DNA from 4 places in the Streptomyces tsukubensis genome. Region 4 is predicted to be linked to each of the others. Evidence: riboswitches for the same ligand, from Rfam matches in the RefSeq annotation. Region 4 holds a riboswitch; each other region holds the start of a gene.
The links. A riboswitch is a leader RNA that binds a small molecule or an ion and turns the genes downstream of it on or off. The one in region 4 is predicted to bind cobalamin.

Region 1 (3,620 bases), 510 kb from region 4:
CCGGAGGAGATCCCGAGGAGGAAGGGGTCCGCGAGCCGGTTCCGCACCAGGGCCTGCAGGACCGTGCCGACGACACCGAGACCGGCGCCGACGACCACCCCTAGCAGGACCCGGGGCAGCCGGACGTCCAGGACGATCGTGCGGAAGGGGCTCGGCTCGGCGCCCGGCAGCAGGGCCGCGACGACCTCGCGGGGCGGGATGCGTACGGAACCGAGCGCGAGCGCCGCGAGGACCGCGGCGGCCAGGGCGACGAGCAGCCCGGCCGTCACGGCCCCGAACCGGAGCCGGGAGGCGGCGGGCACCGCGGCGCCCGCCTCCTGCCCGGCCCCCGCCGGCGCGAGGAGGCGCTTCATCGGGCGATCTGCGGGGCCAGCTTGGCGATCGCGTCGGGCGCGCGGACACCGAGGACCGCGTCCGAGAGCGGGAGGACGGCGAACCTCTTGTTCCGGATCGCCGGTACGTCCTTCAGCGCCGGGTCCGCAAGCAGCTTCCGCTTCTTCTGCTCCAGGCTCGTCGCCCCGTAGTCGTAGATCACGATCACCTCGGGCTTACGGGCCACGACCTGCTCCCAGGTCGCGTCACCGAAGCTCTTGGGGATGTCGGCGAAGACGTTCCGGCCGCCCGCGCGGCTGATCAGCTCGTTGCCGATGCCCTTGCCGCCGACGGTGAACGCGGTCTTGTCGCCGCTGTCGTAGACGAAGACGGGGACCGGCGCGGTCTGCGTCTTCTTCAGCTCGGCCGCGGTCTTCGCGACGGACGCCCGCGAGTCCGCGATCCACTTCTGCGCCCGGTCTGCGACGCCGAAGGTACGGCCGACCTCGTCGATCTCGCGGTACACGTCGTCGAGGGTGGTCCGCTTCTCGGTGCAGTACTCCAGGTTGAGCCGGGTGTCGATGCCCGACTTCTTCAGCTCGTCGCGGGTGCGGCCGTCCTTGGCCTCGAAGGCGCTGGCGTAGCCGCCGTAGACGAAGTCGGGGTTCGCGGCGAGGAGCTTCTCCTTGGAGGGGTACTCCTTGGCGACGACCGGGATCGCGTCATAGGCCTTCTGGTAGCGCGGGAGCACCTTGTCGTCGAGGTAGGCGGTCCCGACCAGGGACTTCTCCAGGCCCAGTTCCAGCATGATCTCGGTGACGTGCTGGTTCATGGTGACGGCCCGCTTCGGGGGCGCCTGGTAGGTGGTCTTCACTCCGCAGTTGTCGACGGTGTACGGGAAGCCGGGCCGGGCCTCGGCCTTCCCGCCGTCCTTGCCGGAGCCCGAACCGCCGGAGCCGCCGGAGCCGCAGGCGGTGAGGGCGAGCGGGAGCAGGGCGGCGGCCGTGACCGCGAGGGCGGTACGACGGCGTGCGGTACGGCGTCCGGATATGCGCATGGACATGCGTGGGTCCTCCTCCGGGGATCCGCGTCCCCTGGGTCATGGGAGAAGGGCGATGGGTCAGTTCCTGACTGACGGCCGCGGGACGGCACGCGGGGTGCGTGCACGTGTCAGCGGCTGTTCACAGTGGCGGGACCGCGCCGGATTCGCACCGGCTTCCTGGGTCCCACCGCCCCGTATGGAGTTGGAGCGCCGCACGGGCGCTGCGGGTCAGTATGCCTGGACGACCCGGACTTCCTCCTCGGTGACCTCTCCTTCGACGATCCGGAACGAGCGGAACTGGAAGGGGCCCGCTTCGTCGGTGTCGGCGGTGGAGACCAGGACGTAGTGCGCGCCGGGCTCGTTGGCGTAGGTGATGTCGGTACGCGACGGGTATGCCTCGGTCGCGGTGTGCGAGTGGTAGACGATCACCGGCTCCTCGCCGTTGGCGTCGAGTTCGCGGTAGAGCTTGAGCAGATCGCCGGAGTCGAATTCGTAGAACGTGGGCGAACGGGCCGCGTTCAGCATGGGGATGAAACGTTCCGGCCGACCGCTGCCCTCGGGGCCCGCGACCATGCCGCACGCCTCGTCGGGGTGGTCGGCTCGGGCGTGCGCGACGATCCGGTCGTACAGATCCTGGGTGAGGGTCAGCATGCGGATCAGGATAAGCGCGGACCGTCCGAATGGCGGAAGGTCCGGTCCGAACCGTTTCACGGTTCGGACCGGACCTTCTCGGATGCCGGACGGCGGGTGGGTGGGGCAGGCAGCCGCCCTCCCGCCGTCCGGCACGTTCAGGGGCCGGAGCCCCCGCGGCCGTCAGCGCTTGGCGAAGGCCGCGCCCTCCGGGTTCTTCGAGCGGAGGACCAGATAGGAGACGCCGAGCACCAGCGCCCACAGCGGGGCCACGTACAGGGAGATCCGGGCGTCCTTGTCGATGCCCATCAGCACGATGACCATGCCGATGAACGCCAGCGCGAACCAGCTCGTCCAGGGCGCGCCGGGCGCCTTGAAGGAGGATTCGGCGACCTCGCCGCGCGCGGCCTTGGCCCGGTAGCGGATATGGCTGACCAGGATCATGATCCACGCCCACATACCGGAGATGGTGGCGAAGGAGACGATCTTGTTGAAGGCGTCGCCGGGCCACTGGTAGTTGATCCACACGCCGATCAGCATCAGGCCCGCGGAGAAGGTGGTGCCGATCAGCGGGGTGCCGTGCTTGGTCAGCCGGGTGAAGAGCTTGGGGCCCTGGCTGTTGAGCGCGAGGTCGCGCAGCATCCGACCGGTGGAGTACATGCCGGAGTTGCAGGACGACAGCGCCGCGGTGAGCACGACGAAGTTGACGATGCCCGCGCCGATCTGCAGGCCCATCTGGTCGAAGGCGGCGACGAACGGTGAGACGCCCGGCCGGAAGTTGGTCCAGGAGACGACCGAAAGGATCATGATCAGGGCGCCGACGTAGAAGACGGCGATCCGCCACGGCACGGTGTTGATGGCCTTGGGGAGGGTCTTCTCCGGGTCCTTGGACTCACCGGCGGTGACGCCGACCAGCTCGACCGCGAGGAAGGCGAACATCACGATCTGGAGGGTCATCAGGGTGCCGCCGAGGCCCTTGGGGAAGAAGCCGCCGTCGCTCCAGAGGAGGGAGAAGGAGGCGGTGTCCCCGGCGTCGGTGAAGCCGAGCGTGATGATGCCCGCGCAGATCAGGATCATGCCGACGATGGCGGTCACCTTGACCATGGAGAACCAGAACTCCAGCTCGCCGAAGATCTTCACGGAGATCAGATTGGCGAGGTAGAGGACGATGGTGAAGCCCAGGGCCGAGATCCACTGCGGAAGGTCGAACCAGTACGTCATGTACTCGGCCGCCGCGGTGACCTCGGTCATTCCGGTGACGACCCAGAACAGCCAGTACGTCCAGCCGGTGGCGAAGCCCGCGAAGGGGCCGACGAACTCCCGCGCGTACTCGGAGAACGAGCCCGAGACCGGCCGGTACATCAGCAGTTCGCCCAGCGCCCGCATGATGAAGAAGATGACCACGCCCGCGATGGCGTAGGCGAGGATGAGGCTGGGTCCGGCCTTGGAGATGCCCTTGCCCGCGCCGAGGAAGAGACCCGTTCCGATGGCACCGCCGATGGCGATCATCTGAATCTGACGGGCACCGAGTGCCCGGTGGTAGCCCTGGTCCTCGACGGTGGCCGCCGGGGCTTTCGTACCGACCGAGCCGCCGGGTCCGCCCGGTCCGCCCGGTCCGTCTTTGGAGTCGTCGACC
Region 2 (3,620 bases), 3.3 Mb from region 4:
CCATGGCCCAGAACGTCAGGGTCTGACCCTTGAAGCCGTCCTTGCCGGAACCCTCGCTGTCCTTCTTGTCGTCCGAGCCACACGCGGCAACACTGACCAACATGCCCGCGACACCGATCGCCGCGATGAGCTTGCGCTTCACGCCACCCTCCTAAGGGATGCCTGCCACCCCGCCCAAAACGAAGCCATACGCGAAAGTACTGCCTGGGGCTGGGACCCGGTCTTAAATGGTTTAGACCAGTACCCGGAGCTTGGCCTAGACCTTTCGGGCTGTCAAGGCTCGATAAACATGCCTGTCCAGTCCGTTATCGGACCGACATCAGGGCATGATCCGGGCAGGCTTGAGGCCTTCGCTTGGACTAGACCAACCCTAGCCCCCTCGGTGTATAAGAAGCAGTGGTGTCCACCCTGAAGGCAGAAAAACAGGAGGGACAGGGTCACTCCCCGGGACCGGCCCGTGCCACGATGTGATCCGCTACAGACGGAGGAGCCGGTGACGGCAGCAGCGCAGTCGGGAACGGGAAGGCGGGCCATGACGACGGACGGGGTGGGTACGGAGACCGAGGCCGGGACACCGACCCGGACCGCGCGCGTACCCAAGTACTACCGCCTCAAAAGGCACCTCCTCGACATGACGGAGACCCTGCCCCCGGGCACGCCGGTACCGCCGGAGCGCACGCTCGCGGCCGAATTCGACACCTCGCGCACCACCGTGCGCCAGGCGCTCCAGGAGCTGGTCGTCGAAGGCCGGCTGGAGCGCATCCAGGGCAAGGGCACGTTCGTCGCCAAGCCCAAGGTCTCCCAGGCGCTCCAACTGACCTCGTACACCGAGGACATGAAGGCCCAGGGCCTGGAACCCACCTCCCAGCTGCTCGACATCGGGTACGTCACCGCGGACGACACCCTCGCGGGACTGCTCGACATCTCCACCGGCGGCCGGGTCCTGCGGATCGAACGCCTCCGGCTGGCCAGCGGTGAGCCGATGGCCATCGAGACCACCCATCTGTCCGCCAAGCGCTTCCCGGCGCTCCGGCGCAGCCTGGTCAAGTACACCTCCCTCTATACGGCACTGGCCGAGGTCTACGACGTCCATCTCGCCGAGGCGGAGGAGACCATCGAGACGTCCCTGGCGACACCGCGCGAGGCGGGGCTGCTCGGTACGGACGTCGGGCTGCCGATGCTGATGCTGTCGCGGCACTCGCTGGACGCGCAGGGGGAGCCGGTGGAGTGGGTGCGGTCGGTGTACCGCGGCGACCGCTACAAGTTCGTCGCCCGCCTCCGCCGCCCCCAGGACTAGAGCCTCCGCTTCTCCATGTGCGCCGCGCCCCGACCCCTGTCGGAGCGCGGCGCCCCCCTTTTTTTTCCGGTACGCCGCGCAGGAGCACCCAGTGGCACGGCTCCCCCGCCGGAGTGGCAAGCAGGAGTGCCCAGGGGCGGGGCCGTCATTCCCGGAATGGCAGGCACGAGCACCCCGTGGCGGCGCTCCCCCTGCCAAGACGCCAAGCGGGAGTACCCGGGGGCGCGAGGAACTGCGCGACAAGCCGACGGCGGCGCGTGGTCGCATACGGTCGTCACCCGGCCGGGCGGGAGGCGGAATCCGTAACGGCATTGCATGCCGTCTGCCGAGCACAACACCGTCGTGGCCGATCGCGCAGTTTCCTCCCCCTACGCCTGGCGGCGTGGGAGGCGCCCCCCTGAAAACCTTCACCTCGCCCCCTGGGGAAGGAAGCCGTGCCCCTGAAACAGCCGCCTCCCGGCCGGGGAAGCGCACCGTGGCCCCTTGGAGGGGCTCGGCCGGGCCGTCCCGGGCAGGGGGCCGGGCCTCCCCGGAGGGGCGTGGACACCGTCGTGGACGGCCCCGGACCGTGCGGGAGCATGAGAGGCGCGACACAACATGTGGGGGCACCGCTTCGGCGGTGCCCCCACATGTATGCTCATCTCGCTGTCACCGCAGAGGAATCCGGTGCGAATCCGGAACTGTCCCGCAACGGTGTGCTTCGGCGTACTTTGTCGCGCCAGGGCAAGTCCGGCCGTCTGCCGACAGCGCACCCGGATCGTCCGACCCGGGTGCCGAGACGTCCGGGCCTCGCGGTTGGGCCGGTGGACGCCGTGCGTGCTGCCCGTTTCCGGGAACGTCCGGCCTGCCCACCCCTCCCCCGCCGACGGCCCGCGAGCCGAGCGAGGGAGAGCACCACGTGACCATCGCGCCAGCCGATCCGGCTTCAGGCACCGCCCAGCAGCTGCCCGGGCAGACCCCCCGGCCCACTGCCGCGACGCCCGAGGACGGGCCGGGGACCGCCCTGCTGCGGACCCTGACCGACCTCACCGCCGATCTGCCGGACACCGACCCCGGCAGGGTGGCCGCCGCCGCGCTCCGCGGCCGGCACCCCGGATCGGACGCGGCGGAACTCCATCAGCTCGCCACCGACGCCGCCGCGGGCCTGATCTCCGATGATCCCGCCTACTCCCGGCTGGCCGCCCGGCTGCTGACCCGGACCATCGCCGCCGAGGCCGCGGGCCAGGGCTCGGTCTCCTTCACCGCCTCGGTGCGGGTGGGACATGACGAGGGCCTGATCGCGGACCGTACCGCCGCATTCGTGGAGCGGTACGCCGAGCGGCTCGACGCGACGATCGACCCGGCCGCCGACGACCGCTTCGGCTACTTCGGGCTGCGCACCCTCTACAGCCGCTATCTGCTGCGCCACCCCATCACCCGCCAGGTGATCGAGACCCCGCAGCACTTCATGCTCCGGGTCGCCTGCGGGCTCGCGGAGGACGACGGCGTACGCGCCCTCGACGAGGTCGTCGCGCTGTACGGGCTGATGAGCCGGCTGGACTACCTGCCCTCGTCCCCGACGCTCTTCAACTCCGGCACCCGCCACCCGCAGATGTCGTCCTGCTATCTGCTGGACTCCCCGCTCGACGAGCTGGACTCCATCTACGACCGCTACCACCAGGTCGCCCGGCTCTCCAAGCACGCCGGCGGCATCGGGCTCTCGTACTCCAGGATCCGGGCCCGCGGCTCCCTGATCCGCGGCACCAACGGGCACTCCAACGGCATCGTCCCGTTCCTGAAGACCCTCGACGCCTCGGTCGCCGCGGTGAACCAGGGCGGCCGCCGCAAGGGCGCCGCCGCGGTCTACCTGGAGACCTGGCACGCGGACATCGAGGAGTTCCTGGAGCTGCGCGACAACACCGGCGAGGACGCCCGGCGGACCCACAATCTGAATCTGGCGCACTGGGTCCCGGACGAGTTCATGCGCCGGGTCGCGGACGACGCCGAATGGTCGCTCTTCTCCCCCGCCGACACCCCCGAGCTGGTCGACCTGTGGGGCGATGAGTTCGACGCCGCCTACCGGGCCGCCGAGGCGAAGGGCCTGGCCCGCAAGACCATGCCCGCGCGTGAGCTGTACGGCCGGATGATGCGGACCCTGGCCCAGACCGGCAACGGCTGGATGACCTTCAAGGACGCCGCCAACCGCACCGCCAACCAGACCGCCGAGAAGGGCCACACGGTCCACTCGTCGAACCTCTGCACCGAGATCCTCGAAGTCACCGACGACGGCGAGACCGCGGTCTGCAATCTGGGCTCGGTCAACCTGGGCGCCTTCGTCGTCGGC
Region 3 (3,620 bases), 5.4 Mb from region 4:
CCCGCGCGGTACCGGAGGAGTACTGCCGTACGCCCCAGGGGACGAGCACGGTCAGCACTCCGTCGCAGCCGGCGACGGCCCGGCGGATCACTTCCGGGTCGTTGGTGTCCCCGGGGACGACCGTGATCCGGTCCGCGAACCCGTCGAGCTTGCCGACGCTGCGTTCGCGGCAGACGCCGACCACTTCCCAGCCGCGGTCGAGCGCCCGGCTCACCAGGTACCGGCCCAGTTTGCCCGATGCGCCGACGACGCAGACCTTCCGTATCCGCCCGCTCCGTCCGGTATCCATCCTGCGGCCCTCACCTTCGACTTACTATGTAAGTGACACGGTGGAACTTACACCGTAAGCCGAAGGGGCGGAACCCGGACGGCGCAACGGGACGGCAGCAGCACGGCCGGACGACGACACGGGCGGAGAGCATCCATGCGGGAGAACACGGGCGGCCGGGGCGGCCGGCCGAAGCGGGCGCCCCTGAGCCGGGACCGGGTGATCGCCGCTGCGGTCGCCCTGGCCGGCGAGAAGGGGGCGGCAGGGGTCACCATGCGGGCCCTCGCGGGCTCCCTGGGCGTCGAGGCGATGTCTCTCTACAACCATGTGCGCAACCGGGACGATCTCCTCGACGGCATGGTCGACGCCGTCTTCGCCCTGATCGAACTGCCGCCCCCGGGGGCGGGCTGGAAGAGGGCGATGCACGACCGCGCCGTATCGGCCCGCACGGCACTGCTGGCCCATCCGTGGGCCGTCGGTCTGATGGACTCGCGCAGCCGGCCGGGCCCGGCCACCCTGCGCCACCACGATGCCGTCCTGGGCACCCTGCGCGCCGGGGGCTTCTCCGTCAGGGCGGCGGCCCGCGCGGTCGGGGTGATCGACAGCTTCGTCTACGGTGCGGTGCTCCAGGAGTTGAGCCTCCCCTTCGCCGCCCCTGAGGACCGCGACGGGATCACGGCCGCCCTGCTGCCCGCGCTCTCCCCCGACAGCCACCCGCATCTCGTGGAACTGGTCGCCGCCCAGTCCGAGGGGCCCGGCTTCGACCCGGCCGTGGAGTTCGGCTTCGGCCTGCGCCTGATCCTGGAGGCGCTGCGCCCTGACGAGGCGGACGGGGAGGGCGGGACGCGGTGACGGCGGGGGCCCGCCGGGGAGTTGCCGCGGCGGCTCCGGTGCCCGCCGCGGGGGCCGTTCGTCCCACCGGGTGATCCGCATGATGGACCCGTGCCGCCGAAACGGTCCCGCGCACCGTAGGCTGGCCCCGCAGCTGGTTCGCCCCGTCAGCCGGACGGGAGCGTCGTAAGAGGGAACCCGGTGGGAATCCGGGACTGCCCCGCAGCGGTGAGCGGGAACGACCGCCGTCATACGCACTGGGTCCGGGAAAGGGCCTGGGAAGCGACGGCCACTAGGTGCCCGCCGGGAGACCGGCAGGCGTGCCCGCGAGTCCGAAGACCTGCCCGTTGCCCGCGTACGGAACGTTCCGCGCGCGGTATTCCGGTGACCTCGTGGGCGGGTCGGGGAACACCCCGGATGGATTCCGGGGAGTACGTACCGTACGGAACACCGCGCCGTGCCGCGCGGGATCCGGTTCCGTCCGGTGCCCCCTTCGCGCTCTCGTTCCCGTCTCCGGGATCTCAGGGATTCATCTCGCGAAGGAGATCTCCGTGACCACGAAGTCCGCAGCCGCGGCAGCACGGTCCACCGTGTACGGCTACCCCCGTCAGGGACAGGGCCGGGAACTGAAGAAGGCGGTCGAGGGCTACTGGAAGGGCCGGGTGGACGCCGACGGCCTCCGGGCCGCAGCCGCGGCACTGCGCACCGCCAACTGGCGCGCCCTCGCCGGGGCGGGCATCGACGAGGTCCCCACCGGCGACTTCTCGTACTACGACCATGTCCTCGACACCACCGTCATGGTGGGTGCGATCCCCGAGCGGCACCGTGCGGCCGTTGCCGCCGACGCCCTCGACGGCTACTTCGCCATGGCCCGCGGCAACCGGGAGGTGGCGCCGCTGGAGATGACCAAGTGGTTCGACACCAACTACCACTACCTCGTGCCCGAACTGGGCCCGGGCACGGTCTTCACCGCCGACTCGGGCAAGCAGGTGGACGAGCTGAAGGAGGCGCTCGCCCTCGGCCTGACGGCCCGGCCGGTCCTCGTCGGCCCGGTCACCTACCTTCTGCTCGCCAAGCCCGCCCCCGGGGTGCCCGCCGACTTCCAGCCGCTGACGCTGCTGGACCGGCTCCTGCCGGTGTACGCGGAGGTGCTGGCCGATCTCCGCGCGGCGGGCGCGGAGTGGGTCCAGCTCGACGAACCCGCCCTGGTCCAGGACCGCACCCCGGCGGAGCTGAACGCCGCCGCGCGCGCCTACCGCGACCTCGGCGCCCTGACCGCCCGGCCGAAACTGCTGGCCGCCTCCTACTTCGACCGTCTCGGCGGAGCCCTGCCCGTGCTGGCCAAGGCCCCGGTCGAAGGGCTGGCCCTGGACTTCACCGGATCCGCGGCGGCCAATCTGGGCGATCTGGCCGCCGCCGGCGGGCTGCCCGGGAAGCGGCTGGTCGCCGGAGTCGTCAACGGCCGCAATATCTGGGTCAACGACCTGGAGAAGTCCCTCGCCACCCTCGGCACCCTGCTGGGTCTCGCGGACCGGGTGGACGTCGCCGCGTCCTGCTCCCTGCTGCACGTCCCGCTGGACGCCGCCGCCGAGACCGACGTCGACCCGGAGATCCTGGGCTGGCTGTCCTTCGCCCGGCAGAAGACCGACGAGATCGTGACCCTCGCCCGGGGCCTCGGCCGGGGCACCCCCGCCATCAGCGGCGAACTGGCGGCCAACCGTGCCGTGCTCGCCTCGCGCGCCGCGTCCCCCGTCACCCGCGACCCGGCCGTCCGCGCCCGTACCGGAGCGGTCACCGCGGCCGATGCCCGGCGCTCCGCACCGTACGGCGAACGGACCGTCGCCCAGCGGACCCGCCTCGGGCTGCCGCTGCTGCCGACCACGACCATCGGCTCCTTCCCCCAGACCGACGAACTGCGCGCCGCCCGCGCGGATCTGCGGTCCGGGCACATCGACACGGCCGGGTACGAGGAGCGCGTCAGGTCCGAAATCCAGGAGGTGATCGCGTTCCAGGAGAAGACGGGGGTCGACGTCCTCGTCCACGGCGAACCCGAGCGCAACGACATGGTCCAGTACTTCGCCGAGCAGCTCACCGGTTATCTGGCCACCCGGCACGGCTGGGTCCAGTCGTACGGCACCCGCTATGTCCGCCCGCCGGTCCTCGTCGGGGACGTGTCCCGTCCCGCGCCGATGACCGTCCGCTGGACGAGCTACGCCCAGTCCCTCACCGGGAAGCCGGTCAAGGGCATGCTGACCGGACCGGTCACCATGCTCGCCTGGTCGTTCGTCCGCGACGACCAGCCCCTCGGGGAGACCGCCCGTCAGGTCGCCCTCGCCCTCCGCGACGAGGTGGACGATCTGGAGGCGGCGGGCACCCGGGTCATCCAGGTCGACGAGCCGGCCCTGCGCGAGACCCTGCCGCTGCGCACCGCCGACCGGGCCGGCTATCTGGCCTGGGCGACGGAGGCGTTCCGGCTGACGACCTCCGGTGTCGCGGCGGACACCCAGATCCACACCCATAT
Region 4 (3,620 bases):
GTCAAGCCGCCGGTCGTCGTGCGGTGCGGTGCTTCCGGTACGGCGCGGGGGCGCTCGGTCGGGGGCTTCCTGAGCGTCCCGGCCACGGACGCGGCGCGGCGCCCGGCCGGGGCCGCCTCGGGCGGCCCGGCCGTCGGCGCGGCGAGGTGCCTCGTCGGGGCACCGGCTGCCGCTCCGGCGCCGGGGCGCCCGGCCGACCCGGCGGCCCCGGCCGGGGTGCGGTCGGAGGAGGTCGTCATGCGCGGGGCTTGCGGCGGCCGCTGAGGAGGAAGCCCGCGCCCGCGCTCGCCGCGAAGAACGCGCCCACGATCCACCAGAGGTTCGGGCCCCCGTCGTCCTTCTTGTCGTTCTTGTCGTTCTCGTTCTTCTTCTCGGTACCGGCGGACGGCGACGCCGACTCCGGCGCCGGACCCGTCGCGTTCAGGGCCGCCACCAGGTCCGTACCGCCGAAGTCCGCGGGGTCCGTACCGGTGGCGTTCGCCGCGAAGACCAGCTGGGCGTACGCCGCCGGGCCCGACTCCTTCGCCCATCCGGCACCGTTCGCCTTCAGCCACTCCAGCGGCTTCTTCACCGCCTCGGTGCGGCCCTGCGCGGCCAGCGCGACGACCGCGTCCGCAGTGTTCCCGAAGTCGGGCTTGGGCGCCGAGTCCTCGGCGCCCGGCATCGGCGGGGTCAGCAGATGACCGGTCTTCGCGAGCGCGCCCGCCAGATAGGCGCCGCCGTTGAGAGCCGCACCCTTGAGGTCCTTCGCGGCCTTGTCGCAGACCGTGCCCCCGGCCACGGAACCGGCGGCTCCGGCCTTCGGGGCCAGGCCCGCACCCTGCGCGGCGACGACCGCCGCGGCGGTGGAGTCACCGACGGCGCCCGGCATCTGCGGCTGGTAGACGAAGGCGCCCGCGTCCGCTCCCGTGCACGGCCGGGCGAAGGTCAGCAGCGCGTCGTACGGCGACTTCCCGCCCTTCGCGGAGGCCACGGCCGCGGGCTTCTCACCCGCGGCGGCCAGCGCGCCGATCACCACAGCGGTGGAGTTGGCGTCGCTCGCGCCGCCCGGGTTGTAGCTCCAGCCGCCGTCCGCGTTCTGGACCGACTTCAGCCAGGTGACGGCCTTGCCGACGGTCTTCTCGGCGCCGCCGGTCGCGGTCAGTGCCTGGACCGCGGCGGCCGTGGCGTTGGTATCGCGCGGCAGCTTGGCGTCACAGGCGGCCGAGGCGTCGGCGCGGTACGCGGAGAAGGCGCCGTCCGCGCACTGCTGCCCGGTCAGCCAGTCGACGGCCTTGCCCGCGGGCTTCACCCCGACGGTGTCCTGGGCGAGCAGCGCCAGCGACTGCCGCCACACGCCGTCGTACGCCGGGTCGGTGGTGCCGTACAGGCCGGAGGGGAGCGGGGCGGCCGGGGGCGGGGTGGTGGCGGCGGTCGCGGCGGGGGCGAGGGCCGTGCCGAGTACGGCGGAGACGGCGAGCGCGACGGCCGCGCGGCGTGCGGTGGTGGCGTTGGTCATGACGGGTGGTGCCTCTTCCCGCGCCCTCTGCGGGACGCTGCCGGGATCCGGGCACGGGCGCGTCCGGGACGCACCAGGGCTCCGGCCCCGTATTCCTCGACGGTGCCGGCCACCGGCGGCTGCCGGTGGCGCAAGCCGGTCACGTCCGCGTACAGGGCATTCCGACTCTGCCCGGCGCGTACGGAGGTGACCTGCGGGGTCACGGACACGGCGCGCGCCGACGGCTCACGGCTGCGGGTCAGTGCCGGATTCGCACCGGCTTCCCCCTGTAAGGGCGTGATACGACCAGTCCACTTTACCGACGGTCGCGGGCGGTGCCGCCCGCGGCGGTGGATTTCCGGGCGGTACGGGACCGGGGCAGGCTTCCCGGCATCGGCTCAGACCGCCGCGTACCGCGTCGGTATCCCCGGCAGGACCTCCGCGCGGCCCAGTTTCACCAGACGGCGCAGATGGGCTTCGGCCTCCGAGACGGCGATCGTGCGGGAGGCGTGCGGGATCGCGGACCAGGGGCGGTTCCATGCCATGCGTTCGGCCGCCTGCCAGGGGGTGAGGGGTACGGAGAGGAGCGCGAGGAGGCCCCGGAGGCGGTCCTCGTGGTGGGCGAGCAGCTCCCGGACCCGGGCCTCGGCGCCGGTGAAGGCGTGCTGGTGGGCGGGGAGGACCTCGGCCGGGGCGAGCCGGGCGATGCGCTCCAGGGAGGCCGAGTAGTCGCCCAGCGGATCGGTGTCGCCGTCGTCGGCTCCGACAGTGCTTTCGGGATCCTCGTACAGCCCGATGTGAGGGCTGATCCCGGGCAGCAGATGGTCTCCGGAGAAGAGCCTCCCGGCGCCGGGCAGCCCGGCCGGGTGGGCCTCCTCCAGATGGAGGCAGACATGCCCGGGGGTATGCCCCGGCGTCCATATCGCGCGCAGTTTCCGGCCCGCCAGCGGCAGCAGCTCGCCGGGGACGATCTCCCGGTCGGGCAGGGCGGCGCCGAGTCCGGGCAGGCCGCCGGTCCGGCCCGCGGCGCGGGCCGCCTGCAGCGGCGCGAGATGCGCGTCGGGCGCCCCGGCGCGGACGAGCCTGTCGGTCAGATAGTCGAACCAGAGGGAGGGGTGGGAGCCGCGGGTGCGCCGGACGATCGCGGTGTCCGCCGGGTGCATCGCGAGCCACGCCCCGGACTCCTCCCGGACCCGGCCGGAGAGCCCGTGGTGGTCCGGATGGTGGTGGGTGATCACGACCCCGTGCAGTTCGCGGACCGCGGTACCGACGGCGGCAAGACCCTCGGTGAGCGCGTCCCAGGAGGCAGGGTCGTCCCAGCCGGTGTCGACGAGGACCGGGCCGCGGCCGGTGTCGAGGACATGGACCAGGGTGTGGCCGAGGGGGTTGTCGGGGATGGGGACCTGGACGGACCAGACGCCTCCGCCGTGGTCGATCACCTGTGGCATGCACGCTCCTCGGCTGCTCTCCGGGACGGTGCGGCGATCGGTGCCGCCGTGGGCCCGTGCGGGACTGCGGCTGCGGGTGGGCGCCGTGCCCGGCGGGGTTCGTTCTCCGGCTGTGCCCCTGTTCGCGCTGTTCGTGCTGCTCGCGGTGGTCCGCGGGCCCCGCTGCCGGTGGCCCCCGGGGCACGTACCCCCGCTACTCGTTGACGTGGGCAACTGCATCATAACGGAATCTGATGCAGTGTCAGGAACTCTGCCGTCGGGGCTTTCTCGCGGTAGCGGGCATCGGCTATGCGGTACCGGGTGCCGGCTTCGCGGCGCCGGGCATCAGCTCCGCCACCCGCTCCGGCGTCCACCCCTCCGCGCCCGGCGCCGCCGCCAGATAGCGCGCGACCGTGGACGCCTCCCACGCCCCGGCGTCCAGCAGCCCGGCCGCCAGATGCCGCAGGTAAGCGGCGGACGGGCACACCCCGGGGACCTCGCCGCACCGCCACGGCGCGGTGAAGGTCAGCACCGGCAGCCCGCCGACGAACCCGGGGCAGACCAGCGTCTCGTACCGGCCCGGCCCGAGCGCCGCGCGCCCGTCGGCCAGCGCCCCGGCCGGGTCGAGATCCGTACCGGGGCCGGGGGTGCGGTACATCTCCTGCGCCGCGATGTCGGAGAACTGGCCGAGCGTGATCAGATACGCCCGCGCCCAG

Region 1: linked by a shared signal. The riboswitch ahead of B7R87_RS10355 (ABC transporter substrate-binding protein) and the one ahead of B7R87_RS08175 (prenyltransferase/squalene oxidase repeat-containing protein) in region 4 are both predicted to bind cobalamin.
Region 2: linked by a shared signal. The riboswitch ahead of B7R87_RS22715 (ribonucleoside-diphosphate reductase subunit alpha) and the one ahead of B7R87_RS08175 (prenyltransferase/squalene oxidase repeat-containing protein) in region 4 are both predicted to bind cobalamin.
Region 3: linked by a shared signal. The riboswitch ahead of metE (5-methyltetrahydropteroyltriglutamate--homocysteine S-methyltransferase) and the one ahead of B7R87_RS08175 (prenyltransferase/squalene oxidase repeat-containing protein) in region 4 are both predicted to bind cobalamin.

The regions. Positions count from the first base shown of each region.
Region 1 covers NZ_CP020700.1:2,712,873-2,716,492, forward strand. The annotation lists gene B7R87_RS10350 (FecCD family ABC transporter permease) at 1-353, opposite strand, end outside; gene B7R87_RS10355 (ABC transporter substrate-binding protein) at 350-1,375, opposite strand; cobalamin riboswitch at 1,414-1,557, opposite strand; gene B7R87_RS10360 (Mov34/MPN/PAD-1 family protein) at 1,583-2,005, opposite strand; gene B7R87_RS10365 (amino acid permease) at 2,168-3,620, opposite strand, start outside.
Region 2 covers NZ_CP020700.1:5,470,470-5,474,089, reverse strand. The annotation lists gene B7R87_RS22725 (extracellular solute-binding protein) at 1-142, opposite strand, end outside; gene B7R87_RS22720 (GntR family transcriptional regulator) at 533-1,297, shown strand; cobalamin riboswitch at 1,895-2,056, shown strand; gene B7R87_RS22715 (ribonucleoside-diphosphate reductase subunit alpha) at 2,196-3,620, shown strand, end outside.
Region 3 covers NZ_CP020700.1:7,635,445-7,639,064, reverse strand. The annotation lists gene B7R87_RS31470 (NAD(P)-dependent oxidoreductase) at 1-289, opposite strand, end outside; gene B7R87_RS31465 (TetR/AcrR family transcriptional regulator C-terminal domain-containing protein) at 425-1,120, shown strand; cobalamin riboswitch at 1,238-1,461, shown strand; gene metE (5-methyltetrahydropteroyltriglutamate--homocysteine S-methyltransferase) at 1,651-3,620, shown strand, end outside.
Region 4 covers NZ_CP020700.1:2,199,120-2,202,739, reverse strand. The annotation lists gene B7R87_RS08175 (prenyltransferase/squalene oxidase repeat-containing protein) at 236-1,498, opposite strand; cobalamin riboswitch at 1,638-1,801, opposite strand; gene B7R87_RS08170 (MBL fold metallo-hydrolase) at 1,876-2,925, opposite strand; gene B7R87_RS08165 (hypothetical protein) at 3,212-3,620, opposite strand, start outside.